DNA from 3 places in the Mesorhizobium sp. M0778 genome. Region 1 is predicted to be linked to each of the others. Evidence: predicted binding sites of a transcription regulator. Region 1 holds the regulator's gene; each other region holds the start of a gene.
The links. The regulator PhoB, encoded in region 1, activates phosphate uptake and scavenging genes when phosphate is short. The targets are predictions, from matches to a motif close to TGTCATNNANCTGTCAT.

Region 1 (4,737 bases):
CGCCGCCGGCAGTGCCGTCGTTAGCGGCGACCACCGCATCGACCTTGTTGTCGTTCGCGGTCAGGAACTGTTCCATGTTCTTCTGAGCGTTGGCCGGCAGCCAGCCGTCGGTATAGGCCTCGCCGACATTCTTGATCTTGCCGCTGTCGATGGCGTCCTTCAGCACTTCCATCGAACCGGCAAAAAGGAAATCGGCATTCGGATCGGCGCCCGAGCCCTTGATGAAGACATAGTTGCCTTCCGGCTTCACCTTGAACACGTCGCGGGCCTGCATGCGGCCGATTTCCTTGTTGTCGAAGGTCAGGTAAAAGACGTCCTTGTTCTCGATCAGCCGGTCGTAGCCGACAACCGGAATACCTTCGTCCAGCGCCTTTTGCACGGCCGGCCCTATCGCCGAGGCGTCCTGCGCCAGGATGATCAGTGCGTTGGCGCCCTGCGAGATCAGGCTCTCGACGTCGGTTAGCTGCTTGCCCGGATTGGACTGTGCGTCGGCGGAGATATACTTGTCGCCGGCAGCCTCGATGGCCGCCTTCATTGCGGCTTCGTCGGTCTTCCAGCGCTCTTCCTGGAAGTTCGACCAGGAAACGCCGATGACCTTGTCCTTAGCCTGCGCCACCGACGCAAGCGCCAGCGTCATGGCGACACCCGCCAGAATGGCGGTCGTGAATTTCTTCATCATATCCTCCCTGCGCCGCGTACGGCGTGACCAATTGGCCCCAAAGGCCAGCTTAGAGGCGCTAATTTTTTCGAGCCTCGAAAAAATACTGGCCCGATCTCCCGCTGCTGTCAACATCGATTCTGATGGATTTTGATGTTGCTGCGACTTTTTTCGAGCTTCGGAATAAACGATGACAGCGCCACCTGCATCTGACACTATTTGCCTCATCCGACACTATTTGTCGGCATTACCGACGGCTTCCGGTTCATGAGCGGCCGCGGCAAACCGGGAGGAAAGCAAAACGATGTCGGTCGGAATCCGCCATGACGATTTGCGCCGGCGCAACCGGGCGATGGTGATCTCGGCCGTGCGCCGGGCCGGCCAGCCATCGCGTACGGAGATCGCCGCAACCACCGGCCTCAGCCATTCGACCATATCGGCGATCTCCTCCGACCTGATACGGGAAGGCATCCTCGCCGAGAGCAAGGCAAGCGAACCCGTTTCGTTGAAACGCGGTCGTCCGCAGGTCGGCCTCGCCCTCAATCCGGAAGCGGCGGCGGTGCTGACCGTGGTGTTGTCGCTGAATTTCCTGTCGGCCGCCATCATCGACTATGCGGGGCAGGTGGTCGCCGAGGAACAGCGCCGGCTGGACACGCTGACCATGCCGCGCGACGAACTGATCCGCGAATGCATGGCCATCGTCCGGCGCCGGCTGGACGATCCAGATCTTGACGTCCGCAGTGTCGCCCGCATCGCCCTGGCGATTCAGGGAATTACCGACTCCCCTGCACGCGCCATGCTGTGGTCGCCGATCACGCCCCAGACGGACATCGCCTTTGCCGACATGCTGGAAGATGAATTCGGCATCCCGGCCACGGTGGAGAACGACTGCAATATGATGGCGGTGGCTTTGCGCTGGCGCGATCCGGATCGCTATCGCGACGACTTCATCGCCATCCTGCTTTCGCACGGCATCGGCATGGGGCTGGTGTTGAAGGGCGAGCTGTTCACCGGCACGCATTCCTCGGGCGGCGAGTTTGGCCACATGATCCATCGTCCGGGCGGCGCGCTCTGCCGTTGCGGGCGGCGCGGCTGCATCGAGGCCTATGCCGGCAATTACGCCATCTGGCGCAACGCCACGCAGATGAGCGAAGACAGCCAACCGGTCGCCGACGTCAGCGACGCCGACATGCGCGCGCTGGCGGTTCGGGCGCGCGAGAAGGACGGGCCGGAACGCGAAGCCTACCGCAAGGCCGGCGAAGCGCTGGGTTTCGGTCTCGGCTCGCTGTTCGCGCTGATCGATCCGGCACCGGTCGCAATGGTCGGCGCCAGTGCCGCCGCCTTTGATCTGATCGAGCCGGCCTTGCGGAAGGCCATCGCCCAGACCGCCGGCGGCCAGCATACGGGCTCGATCTCCTTCGATACCGAGCCGAACGAATTGCCGCTGATCCGCGAAGGCTGTGCAATGCGGGCGTTAAGCTTCGTCGACCAGCAGATTTTCGCGCCGGGCGCGCAAATGAGGCCCGGCGTCAGAAAGAACGTAGCCTGACTGGGCGGGTCAATCTTCCCTGATCGCGTAGCCGGCACCGCGGATGGTGCGGATGACATCAGGCATGCGGCCGTTGTTGACGGCTTTGCGCAGCCGCCCGACATGCACGTCGACGGTGCGTTCGTCGATATAGATCGTCTCGCCCCAGACATTATCGAGTAACTGGCTGCGCGAGAAGACGCGGCCCGGATGCCGCATCATGAATTCGAGCAACCGGAATTCGGTCGGCCCGAGCCGGATCTCGGTCTTCTTGCGATACACCCTGTGCGATTCGCGATCGAGCACGATGTCGCCGACCTTCAGCACGCTGGACAGCACTTCCGGCTTGGCGCGGCGCAGCAGCGCCTTGACCCTGGCCATGAATTCCGGTGTCGAAAACGGTTTGACCAGATAGTCGTCGGCGCCGGTCGAAAGACCGCGTACCCGGTCGCTCTCCTCGCCGCGCGCGGTCAGCATGATGATCGGCAGCCGTTCGGTTTCGGGGCGCACCCGCAACCGGCGGCAGAGCTCGATGCCGGAAACCGCTGGTATCATCCAGTCGAGCACCAGAAGATCGGGCACATTCTCCTGCAAACGGATCTCGGCTTCGTCGCCGCGTGTCACCACCTCGACCTGGTAGCCTTCGGATTCGAGATTGTAGCGGAGCAGCACACCCAACGGCTCCTCGTCCTCCACCACCATTATGCGTGGTGCGATCATCGGCTGGGCACCCCCATCATGTCGCCGGTGCGGACATTGTCGTTTCGTCTTGCTTCGGACGATTGACCGGCAATTGCTCGCCGGTCAGCACATAATACGCATTTTCGGCGATGTTGGTGACATGGTCGCCGATCCGCTCCAGATTCTTGGCGCAGAACAGCAGATGCGTGCAAGCGGTGATGTTGCGCGGGTCTTCCATCATGTAGGTCAACAGTTCGCGGAACACCGACGTATATTTGACGTCGATGCGCTCGTCGGCGGCGCGTAGCTTGGCCAACGCGGCCGCATCGCCTGCAGCATACTCCTCGATGACGCCCTGCACCTGGATGAGCACCAGCTGCGCCATCGCATCGATGGAATGCGATAGGTCGCGCGGTGTGACGCTAAGGCCGACCGCACTCACACGCTTGGCGATATTCTTGGCAAGGTCGCCGATGCGTTCGAGATCGCCGGCCATGCGGATCGCCCCGACGACATGGCGCAGATCGTGGGCCATCGGCTGGCGCTTGGCGATCAGGGTGATGGCGCGGTCGTCCAGTTCGCGTTGACGCGCATCCATGATGGCATCGTCGGAAACGACGCGTTGCGCCAGCACGTTGTCAGAATTCAACAGGGCCTTGGTCGCCCCGCCGACCATCGAACCGGCGAGGTCGGCCATGTCGCGGATCAGCTTGCTGATCTGCTCGAGATCCTCGTCGAAAGAAGCGACTGTGTGTTCGCCCATGGTCCTGTCCTCATATGCGTGATCGGAACGGCTCAGCCGAAGCGGCCGGTGATGTAATCCTGCGTGCGCTTCTCGCGGGGCGACGTGAAGATCTTCTCGGTCCGGTCGAACTCTACCAGTTCACCCAGATACATGAAGGCGGTCTGGCGCGATACGCGCGCCGCCTGCTGCATGTTGTGGGTGACGATGACGATCGTGTAGTCGGCTTGCAATTCGTCGATCAGTTCCTCGATCTTGGCGGTCGACAGCGGGTCGAGTGCCGAAGCCGGCTCGTCGAGCAGAATGACTTCCGGCTTCACCGCCACGGTGCGGGCAATACAAAGCCGCTGCTGCTGGCCGCCTGACAGGCTCAAGCCGCTGGCGTTGAGCTTGTCCTTGACCTCGCCCCACAGCGCGGCCCGCTTCAACGCTTGTTCGACGCGGCCGTCCATTTCGGACTTGCCCAGATTCTCATAAAGCCTGACGCCGAAGGCGATGTTCTCGTAGATCGACATCGGGAACGGCGTCGGCTTCTGGAACACCATGCCGATCTTGGTCCTCAGGAGATTGAGGTCCTGCGAGCGGTCGAGAATGTTCTTGCCGTCGAGCAGCACCTGGCCCTCGGCTGTCTGCTTCGGGTAGAGTTCGTAGATGCGGTTGAACACACGCAGCAGCGTCGATTTCCCGCAGCCCGAAGGGCCGATGAAGGCAGTGACGCTGCGCTCGGGCAGCGACAAGGTGATGTCCTTCAACGCCTTGCTCTGGCCGTAGTAGAAGTTGAGGTTCTTGACCTCGATCTTCGTCTTCTCGGCGACCGTTTCGGTCATCGTCATGTCCGGGGACAACATCTGTGTCATCTGTCCTCTCTGCGTCCGGTAAGGCTGCGGGCGAGGATGCTCAAGCCCAGAACCGTCAGGGTGATTATGAGTGCGCCGGTCCACGCCAGTTGCTGCCATTCCTCATAAGGGCTGAGAGCGAACTGGAAGATGGTCACCGGCAGGCTGGCCATCGGCGCGTTGATATTGCTGCTCCAGAACTGGTTGTTGAGCGCGGTGAAGAGCAGCGGCGCCGTCTCGCCGGAAATGCGTGCTATCGCCAGCAATATGCCGGTGACGATGCCGGACAATG
Region 2 (4,737 bases), on a different contig from region 1:
CCGCTGAATAGGCGGATCGGCCGGTCGAGCAGGAACGGTCTGAGATTGACGCGTTTCATCTTCTCGGCTGCCACGCGCTTCAGCCGGCGGTGGTCGATGACGCCGCGCGGCGCGAACACGCCCATCGACGCCAGCGCCATGTTGCTGGAGATCGACCGCAACGGCACGATGCCTTCGCGCTTGCGCTCCTCCGGCACAAGGCCGATGCCGGCGGCGATGCCGCCGCGCGGACTGGAAAGTTTTATCGCCTTGCCGTCGATCTCCATTGTGCCTGATGACGCCCGGTCGGCGCCGGCCAGCAATCGCAGCAGCTCGGTGCGGCCCGAGCCGACCAGGCCGGCAATGCCCAGCACCTCGCCGCGATGCAGGTCGAACGAAACGTCATGGACCTTGGTCGCCGAGGCCAGGCCACGCACGCTCAGCCTGATCTCGCTGGAAGCATGCGAGCGGTGCTGTTCCTGCGCAAGTTCGCGGCCGACCATCATCGAAACGACGGCCTTTTCCGACACCTGCGCGAGATCAACGGTTTCGACCACGACACCGTCGCGCATGATGGTGGCGCGCTGGCAGATGCCGAACACCTCATCCAGCTTGTGCGAGACATAGACGACCGTGACACCGTCGCGCGCCAGGCCCGCAATCACTTCGGCCAGCCGTTCGAACTCGCTCGGCGTGAGGCTCGATGTCGGCTCGTCCATCGCCACGATCCTGGCGCGGTCGAGCAGCGCCCGGGCAATCTCGACGATTTGCCGCTGCGCCACCTTCAGCGAGCCAAGCGGGGCTGCCGGATCGATGGTCGGGTCGATGGCGGCCAGGGCTTCCGCAGCGCGGCGCTCCTGCTCGCGCCGTGCGACGAAGACGCCGCCGCGCGTCAGCGGATGGCCCAGGAACATGTTCTGGGCAACGCTGAGACGTGGCACCTGCTGTAATTCCTGATGGATCATCGCGACGCCCGCGGCCCGCGCCTGGACCGGGTTGTTCAGCGTCACCGGCCTGCCGTCGATGAAAACGCTTCCCGCTGTCGGCCGGTAGACGCCCGACAGGATGCGCAGCAGCGTCGACTTGCCGGCGCCGTTCTCGCCAAGCAGGCCATGGATTTCGCCGGCGCCGACCGAAAAGGACACGTCGCTCAGCGCCCGCACGGCCGGAAACAGCTTGGAAATGCCCTCGAATTGCAGCCGCGCTGACATTGCTTCGGTTCTCCAAGCAAGGGTGCCGACCCAAGGCCGGCACCCGCCGCCCTGCTCTATTGGCCTGCTGCCGCGTCCTCGAGCAGCGCTTTGCGCACGGCGTCGCCGCCGCCCGAGTAACGGTCGGCATTGTCCTTGGTGATCAGCGCCTGCGGGGTGGCAACAACACGCGGCAGCTTCTGCCCAGCCACCAGTCGCAGCGCCGATTCCAGCGCCACCTCGCCGGTCAGCACCGGGAAGCTGTCGACGGTACCGGTCAGCTCGCCGGCCCGGATCGAGGCATAAGCGTCGGAAATCCCGTCGGTGCCGAAGACGGCCACCTTGTCCTGCAGACCGGCCGCCTTGACCGCTTCGACGATGCCCAGCGCCATGCCGTCATTATTGGCATAGAAGCCGATCAGGTCGGGGTGCTGCTGCAGGATATTGGTGGCCGCGTCGTAGGAGGTCTGGCGATCCCAGTTGCCCGGCACGCTGGCGACGACCTCGAACTTGCCGCCTTCAGTGATCGTGCTCTTGAAGCCGTCGGTGCGCTGGACGGCGGCGTAGACGCCGGCCTGGCCTTCGACGATGGCAACCTTGCCGCCATCCGGCCGGTTCTTGATGAACCATTTGGCGACACGCACACCATTGTCGCGCTGGACATTGCCGACATAGTACTCGGCCTGCGGGATGACCGCGTCATTGACGTTGACCACCGGCACGTTGGCGGCCCTGGCCTGTTCCATGATCGGCTGCAAATTGGAGTCGGTCTGCGGTGAAACGAGCAGCACGTTGTAGCCTTGCGTGACCAGGCCTTCGGCGATGGTGAGCTGGCCGAGCTGGTCGCCCTCGCTCTGCGCCGCCTGGTAGACGACGGGCACGCCGATGCGGTCGCCGAACGACTTGTAGCCCTCACCCAGCGAGCGCCAGTATTCGTTGGTCAGCGTCTTGGAGACCGCACCCGCCTTGGTGCCCTCGGGCAGCTTGGGGAAAGCCCCGAACTTGGCCTCGAGCTGCGACCAGTCGATGCGATCCTTCTCGGTGTCGGAATTGAGCGGCGCGAGATCCGCGGAAAACACCGAGCCGATGGACAGCGTCATCAGGGCAGCGGTAGCGGTGACGAGCAGAAATTTCATGGTCTTTCCTCCCTTGTTGAAAAACGGTGATGGCGCCGGCCTCAGCTGTCCGGCCCGAGCATGGCTTCCTGGATGATGGCCTGCGACGCGACCGCGTCCTGACGATCGACGGCGGCTGACAGGCGGTTGTCCTTTTCCAGCCGCTCGACGACGCGCAGCATGCGCTTGACGGTGGCGATGTTGACTTCGCATTCGTGGACGGGATCGAGCCCGGTCATGTCGGGGAACGTGTCGAAGTAGATGGCCCCGGCATAGCCGTCGCGGCGGATCTGCCTGAGCAGCTCGATCGTCTGCAGCGTGTGCACGGCACCGACCATCAGGCCGTCGTCGCGCTTGGCGTAGCCGTCGTTGAGGTGCACGCCGAGCAGCTTGCTGTGCCGTGCTATGAGGGCGGCAGCGAAAGCCGGCTGCTCGTCGGCATAGAGCACGTGAGCGAAATCGAGCGTCACGCCGAGATTGGGCAGGCCGATCTCGCGGATCGCCAGCAATGTCGTCGCCGCATCGGGCATCAGGCTGTAGGAGCGCGGCTCGTTGGGTTTGTATTCAAGGCTAATCTGGCAGCCCGGATCATGCGCCGCTACTTCACGAATGCCATCGATTTCGTGTTGCCAGAGTGTTGCGTAGTCAGCCTGGAAGGCGTAGTCGAAGCCATCCTGCCCGAGCCACAATGTCATCAGGCTGGCGCCGGCCTCGCGCGCGGCGTCGATGCCGGCCTTGGTCAGGTCGATGGCCTCGCGGCGAACGGAAGGATCCGGATTGGTGAAGGCGCCGAGCTTGAAGGCCGGATTAGAGTAGTAGCGCATGGCGAAGCCATTGATGGAAAGCCCGAGATCGCCGAGTTTGCGTGCCATTTCCGCAGGTTTTTCATCGACATGGTCGGGGAAGTTGAGGTCGAGATCGGTCAATTCCGCAACCTTCGCCGCACGCGCCGCCATTTGCAGCATGGACGGTTTACCAACAAGATCAGGCCACTCGGCCTGTGGCCGCGAGGCAAAGGAATTGAGGCGGGTAGCGAAACGACAGACTGTCATCGGTGACCTTTCATTGTCATAACTTCACATAAGAATGATTATTTGTAAAGTTGTTAATTGCTCTCGGTGGCGACGGATTCGCCATGCCCGGGCTAGTTGCGACCACATGAGGCCCAGGCAAGCGCAGCACTGTCACGCAAGTATCATGTTCGCGTCCTAGATCGCTTCTCCGAAGGCTTTCGCGGCATTCTCGATGCGACGCGGCGCTTTTTCAGATCCCGGCTGTTTTGTCACAAAGAGGATTTCCATGAAAAACCTGCACCGAAACGCGTCCCTCGCAGTCGCGCTGGCGATGTTCACCGCCTTGACTCCGGCCTTGGCTGAAAACGCAGCGACCGTCGGCGGCGTCAGCTTCGTCAACAAGGGCCTGGTCGGTGTCGGTCGCATCCCGGCCAGCCAAAGGGACAAGTTCGGCGAGACGTTTGGCTCCGGCTCGGGCATGGCGATCGACGCTGCCGGCTGGACGCATGGCGCCGATGGCTATAAGGGCTCGCTGTGGCTGCTGCCGGATCGTGGCTACAATGTCGTCGGCACCACCGATTACCGTCCGCGCATCAACACGATTGCCATCGAATTCGCCCCGATCGCACCGGGTGCGGCACCAGCCGCCGGCCAGGAACAGTCGGGCCTCAAGGCAACCCTTGCCGACACCATGCTTTTGACCGACGACAAGGGCGCCGACGCAACCGGCCTCGATCCGCTCAACGGCGTGCGCGCCGCGACCGACGACATGCCGATCCTGCCCGAAGCCAACGGCAAGCTCGCGCTCGATAACGAGGCGATCGTGCGGCTGCCCGACGGCACCATGTTCATCTCGGACGAATATGGTCCGAACATCTACCACTTCTCCGCCGATGGGCGTCTGATGTCGGCAACGCAGTCGCCGGCGGCGCTTGTCCCGATGCGTCATGGAACGCCGAACTTCGCGTCCAACAATCCGGGACCGGGCCCGGCAGACCCAGATCCGACGGATCCCGAAACCGGCCGTCAGAACAACCAGGGCCTCGAAGGCATGGCACTGACGCCGGACGGGAAGTTCCTGATCGCTGTGCTGCAATCGGCCCCCAGACAGGATGGCGGCGATTCCGCTTCGACGCGCCAGAACACGCGCGCGCTGGTCTACGATGCCTCGGATCCGGCCCAACTCAAGCTTGCGCATGAATATGTTGTGCCGCTGCCGGTGTTCACCGATGCCAAGGGCAAGACCAAGATTGCCGCGCAGAGCGAAATCGTGGCTCTGTCGGACAAGACCTTCCTGATGCTGGCGCGCGACAGCGGCAACGGCCAGGGGGTGAAGGGCGACACCTCGCTCTATCGCGAGATCAGCGTCGTCGATGTGTCGGCGGCAACCGACATCGCCGGCACCGAGTTCGACAAGGACAAGCCGGTTGCGCCCAAAGG
Region 3 (4,737 bases), on a different contig from region 1:
AAGCCGAATTGCTGCGTCAGGATCGAGGTGCTCGGCGTCCATCGCGACGGCGCCATGTGCGAGCAGATCCTGGTGCCGGCGCAAAATCTTTATCCGGCAAACGGCCTGTCGCTGGCCGATGCGGCCGCCGTCGAATTCCTGGCGATCGGGGCGCATGCGGTGCGGCGCTCGCTGGCTCAATCGGGCGCGCGTACCCTGGTCATCGGCGCCGGCCCGATCGGGCTCGGCACGGCGCTGTTCGCCCGCATCGCCGGGCTCGACGTGACGCTGCTCGACATGAGTGCCGAGAGGCTGGGTTTCGCCGAAAGCGAACTCGGCTTCGCGACCCTCAACGGCTCGCAGGGCGCCGCCGCTGATCTGGTGCGGCAGGCGACCGACGGCGATGGTTTTGACGCGGTCTTCGACGCCACCGGCAACACCCAGTCGGTGCAGTCGGCCTTCGCCCATGTCGCGCATGGCGGCACGCTGGTGCTGGTCAGCGTCGTCAAGGACGACATCGCCTTTTCCGATCCCGAATTCCACAAGCGCGAGATGATGCTGATCGGCAGCCGCAACGCTCTGCGCGCCGATTTCGACCATGTCGCCGCTTCAATCCGCAACGGTGCGGTGCCGCTGGCAAAGCTAGTCACCCACCGCACCATGCTTGGCGAGACGCCGCGCGACCTCGCCCGCTGGGCACATGAGAAATCCGGGCTGATCAAGGCGGTCATCCAGGTCGGATGACACAACGATAGCCGCGTCTCAAAGCGCCGACAGTTTGAGTTCGATCCGCTCGGCCGGGAAGCGCGACTCCGAAAACTGGATCGGCTGACCGTCGGGCGTGACGTTGACGGCGACCGTCACCAGCACGATGGCGCCGGGCTGCAGGTCGAGGTCGGCAAGGTCGGCGGCATCGGCATGGCGCGCCGACAGCACGGTCGATTGCCGGAGATAGTCGTCGATGCCGAAACGTGCCAGCGATGCCGTGATCGAACCGGTTTCTGCCATAGCGGCATCGATGCCGGCAAAGCGCCTGGCATCGAACCAGCCGGCAGCGCGGGACACCGGCATTCCATCGGCTTCGCCGCGCGTTTCCAGGCGTATCACATCAGCCCCCTTCGCAAGGCCTAAGCCCTCTGCGACACGACGGTTGGCCGGCTCCACCGACGACGCGAGCAAGGTGATATGCCGCTCTGACGCCTGTCCTTGCAATCCCTCGGAAAAGCGGGTGCGGGCGCCGATCGGATAGGACAGCCGCTTTCGCGACAGCACGAAGGTGCCACGCCCTTGCTCCGCCTTGAGCACACCCTCCTGCACCAGCGCTGCGATAGCGCTGCGCACCGTATGGCGGTTGACGCCATAGCGTTCGGCAAGTGCCACCTCCGGCGGCAGCGCGGCATTCTCGGGAAAATCGCCGACGGTGATCGAGTGCAGGATCTGGTCGGCGATCTGCCGCCATAGCGCGACACCGCTGCGCCGCTCGATGCTGTTGGCTTGCCCGATCATTTCCCGCCCCAATCTTTGCGCCGACCTTTTGGCCCGTGTCACGTACACGTCATAGACACGCGCTAGATAATAGATATAATTTGTATAGTTGTCTATATCAATAGACAAATGCACGCGAACGAGGAGCACCGGCCATGCGAGGACAGGAAGCGCGAGAGCAGGCCGAGCGCAAGGCCGTAATGGCGACGCTGGCGCAATCGGCCGGCGACGACATTGTCCGCCTCTGGGACGAAGCCGGCCTGCCTTGCGAAGCAGAACTTCTACGTGGCCCCGAAGCCGGCCTGGTGACCGTGCGCGGCCGCATTGGCGGTGGCGGCGCGCCGTTCAATGTCGGCGAGGCGACGGTCACCCGCGCCACGGTGCGGCTTGCGTCCGGCCATGTCGGCCACTGCTACGCGCTTGGTCGCGACAAGCAGAAGGCAAGGCTGGCGGCAATCGCCGACGCGCTCTGGCAGGATCCGGCCCACCGCAACGAGGTCGAGACCAGGATCGTCGCGCCCTTGCAAGCCGCACTGGCCAAGGCGCGTGACCAGCGCCGCGCAGAGACGGCGGCGACCAAGGTCGATTTCTTCACCATGGTACGCGGGGAAGACTGATGGACATCGCCACTCAATCCATTGAGGGCGGCTTCGCCGATCCGGTATTCAACGCGCAGACCGTATTCCGCGCCGTCATGGACGCGATGGCGCGGCCGGGCAGCGTGCAGCCGCTGCCGGCCCTCGCCCACCCCCCGGCGCCGCTGTCGGCCATCGCCGGCGCCATTGCTCTGGCGCTGTGCGACAACGACACGCCGCTCTGGCTCGACCCGGCTTTGCAGGGGTCGGCGGCGGTGAAATCCTGGCTTGGCTTCCATACCGGCGCGCCGCTGGCCAACACCCCGGCCGACGCGCATTTCGCGCTGATTGCCACGCCGGCCGAGATGATGGCGCTCGACGGGTTTTCGCAAGGCACCCAGGATTATCCCGATCGTTCGACGACGCTGATCCTTGAGGTCGGCGATCTCGTCTCCGGCGCTCCGCTGCTGCTCGAAGGCCCGGGCATCGAGAAGACGGCGACGATCGCGCCGGCGCAAATGCCGCGTCATTTCGTCGAGCAATGGAAGCAGAACAATCAGCGCTTTCCGCGGGGTGTCGACATCATCCTCGCCACGTCCGACGCAATTGCCTGCCTGCCGCGCACGACGCGCATTAAGACGATGGAGGCGTAGGATGTATGTCGCGGTAAAAGGCGGTGAAGCAGCCATCCGCAACGCCCACAAATTGCTCGCCGACCGCCGGCGCGGCGATCGCTCGGTGCCCGCACTTCGGCTCGACCAGATCGTCGAGCAGCTGGCGCTCGGCGTCGACCGGGTGATGAGCGAAGGTTCGCTCTACGACAGGGAATTGGCGGCACTCGCCATCGTCCAGGCGCGCGGCGACATGATCGAGGCGATCTTCCTGGTTCGCGCCTATCGCACGACGCTGCCGCGCTTCGGCTATACCAGGGCGATCGAAACCGGCTCGATGCTGGTCGAACGGCGCGTGTCGGCGACCTACAAGGACCTGCCCGGCGGGCAGTTGCTCGGCCCGACTTTCGACTACACCCACCGGCTGCTCGATCCCGAGCTTGCCGCCGGCGGCGAAGTCGCCGAACCGGAGCAGCGTGCAGGCGAAGCGGAGGCGATGCCGCGCGTCTCGGCCATCCTCGCTCGCGAAGGCCTGATCGAGCCCGACGGCGACATGCCCGGGGATCATGTCCCCGGCGACATCACCCGCGAGCCGCTCGAATTCCCGATGGCGCGTGATATCCGCCTGCAGGCGCTGTCGCGCGGTGACGAGGGGTTTCTGCTGGCGCTCGGCTATTCCACCCAGCGCGGCTATGCGCGCAACCATCCTTTCGTCGGCGAGGTTCGTATCGGCGAGGTCGAACTGGAACTGGACGTGCCGGAACTGCCCTTTGCCGTGCCGCTCGGCAGCATCCGCGTCACCGAATGCCAGATGGTCAACCAGTTCAAGGGCTCGGCCAAGGCGCCGCCGCAATTCACCCGCGGGTACGGCCTCGTCTTCGGCCAGAGCGAGCGCAAGGCGATGGCCATGGCGCTATGCGACCGCGCTCTTCGTGCAACCGAATTCGGCGAAGATGTCGTCGCCGCCGCGCAAGACGAAGAGTTCGTCATCTCGCATTCCGACAATGTCCAGGCGACCGGCTTCGTCGAGCATTTGAAGCTGCCACACTATGTTGATTTTCAGGCCGAGCTCGACCTCGTGCGCCGCATGCGCGCCGCGCACGACGCCCGCGAAAACGCCGGCAAGGCCGAAGAGAAGAGGCAGGCCGCGGAATGACCGGACAACCGACCGACATCGCCACCTACAACTTCGCCTATCTCGACGAGCAGACCAAGCGGATGATCCGCCGCGCCATCCTCAAGGGCATCGCCATCCCCGGCTATCAGGTGCCGTTCGCCTCGCGCGAGATGCCGATGCCCTATGGCTGGGGCACCGGCGGCGTCCAGGTCACGGCGTCGATCATCGGACCGGACGATGTTCTCAAGGTCATCGACCAGGGCGCCGACGACACCACCAATGCCGTCTCGATCCGCGCCTTCTTCAAGAAGGTCGCCAATGTCGCGGTCACCACCGAGACGGCCAAGGCGACCATCATCCAGACCCGCCATCGCATCCCTGAACATCCGCTGAGTGCCGGTCAGGTGCTGGTCTATCAGGTGCCGATCCCCGAGCCGCTGCGCTTCCTCGAGCCGCGCGAAACGGAGACGCGCAAAATGCATGCGCTTGAGGAATACGGCCTCATGCATGTGAAGCTCTACGAGGACATCGACAGGCACGGCCGCATCGCCACCACCTATGCCTACCCGGTCAAGGTCGAAGGCCGCTATGTGATGGATCCGTCGCCGACGCCGAAATTCGACAATCCCAAGATGCACCGTTCGCCGGCTCTGCAGTTGTTCGGCGCCGGCCGCGAAAAACGCATCTATGCGCTGCCGCCCTTTACCGAGGTGGTCAGCCTCGACTTCGAGGATCATCCCTTCGAAGTGCAGACCTTCGACCAGCCCTGCGCGCTGTGCGCGGCCGAGAACGTCTATCTCGACGAGGTCATCCTCGACGACCATGGCGGCCACATGTTCGTCTGCTCCGACACCGATTATTGCGAGAAGCGGCGCGCCGAAGGCCACCTCGCGCCCGAGACCCATCTTGCCCCAGGAAAAATGGAGCCGGCTGAATGACCGACGAACCGCTGCTGCGCGTTTCGGCGCTG

Region 2: NKI22_RS13725 (esterase-like activity of phytase family protein) is a predicted target of PhoB. The motif match lies at 3,467-3,483, and genes of this name have one in related genera.
Region 3: phnF (phosphonate metabolism transcriptional regulator PhnF) is a predicted target of PhoB. The motif match lies at 1,522-1,538, and genes of this name have one in related genera.

What each region holds. Positions count from the first base shown of each region.
Region 1 covers NZ_JAMYPA010000001.1:533,118-537,854, reverse strand. Annotated here, with positions in the region: gene xylF (D-xylose ABC transporter substrate-binding protein) at 1-676, opposite strand, end outside; gene NKI22_RS02755 (ROK family protein) at 963-2,207, shown strand; gene phoB (phosphate regulon transcriptional regulator PhoB) at 2,217-2,906, opposite strand; gene phoU (phosphate signaling complex protein PhoU) at 2,923-3,630, opposite strand; gene pstB (phosphate ABC transporter ATP-binding protein PstB) at 3,663-4,466, opposite strand; gene pstA (phosphate ABC transporter permease PstA) at 4,463-4,737, opposite strand, start outside.
Region 2 covers NZ_JAMYPA010000008.1:99,897-104,633, reverse strand. Annotated here, with positions in the region: gene NKI22_RS13740 (sugar ABC transporter ATP-binding protein) at 1-1,190, opposite strand, end outside; gene NKI22_RS13735 (sugar ABC transporter substrate-binding protein) at 1,247-2,305, opposite strand; gene NKI22_RS13730 (TIM barrel protein) at 2,347-3,336, opposite strand; gene NKI22_RS13725 (esterase-like activity of phytase family protein) at 3,584-4,737, shown strand, end outside.
Region 3 covers NZ_JAMYPA010000018.1:113,457-118,193, forward strand. Annotated here, with positions in the region: gene NKI22_RS23130 (zinc-binding alcohol dehydrogenase family protein) at 1-723, shown strand, start outside; gene phnF (phosphonate metabolism transcriptional regulator PhnF) at 742-1,485, opposite strand; gene phnG (phosphonate C-P lyase system protein PhnG) at 1,620-2,081, shown strand; gene phnH (phosphonate C-P lyase system protein PhnH) at 2,081-2,692, shown strand; gene NKI22_RS23150 (carbon-phosphorus lyase complex subunit) at 2,694-3,806, shown strand; gene NKI22_RS23155 (alpha-D-ribose 1-methylphosphonate 5-phosphate C-P-lyase PhnJ) at 3,803-4,705, shown strand; gene phnK (phosphonate C-P lyase system protein PhnK) at 4,702-4,737, shown strand, end outside.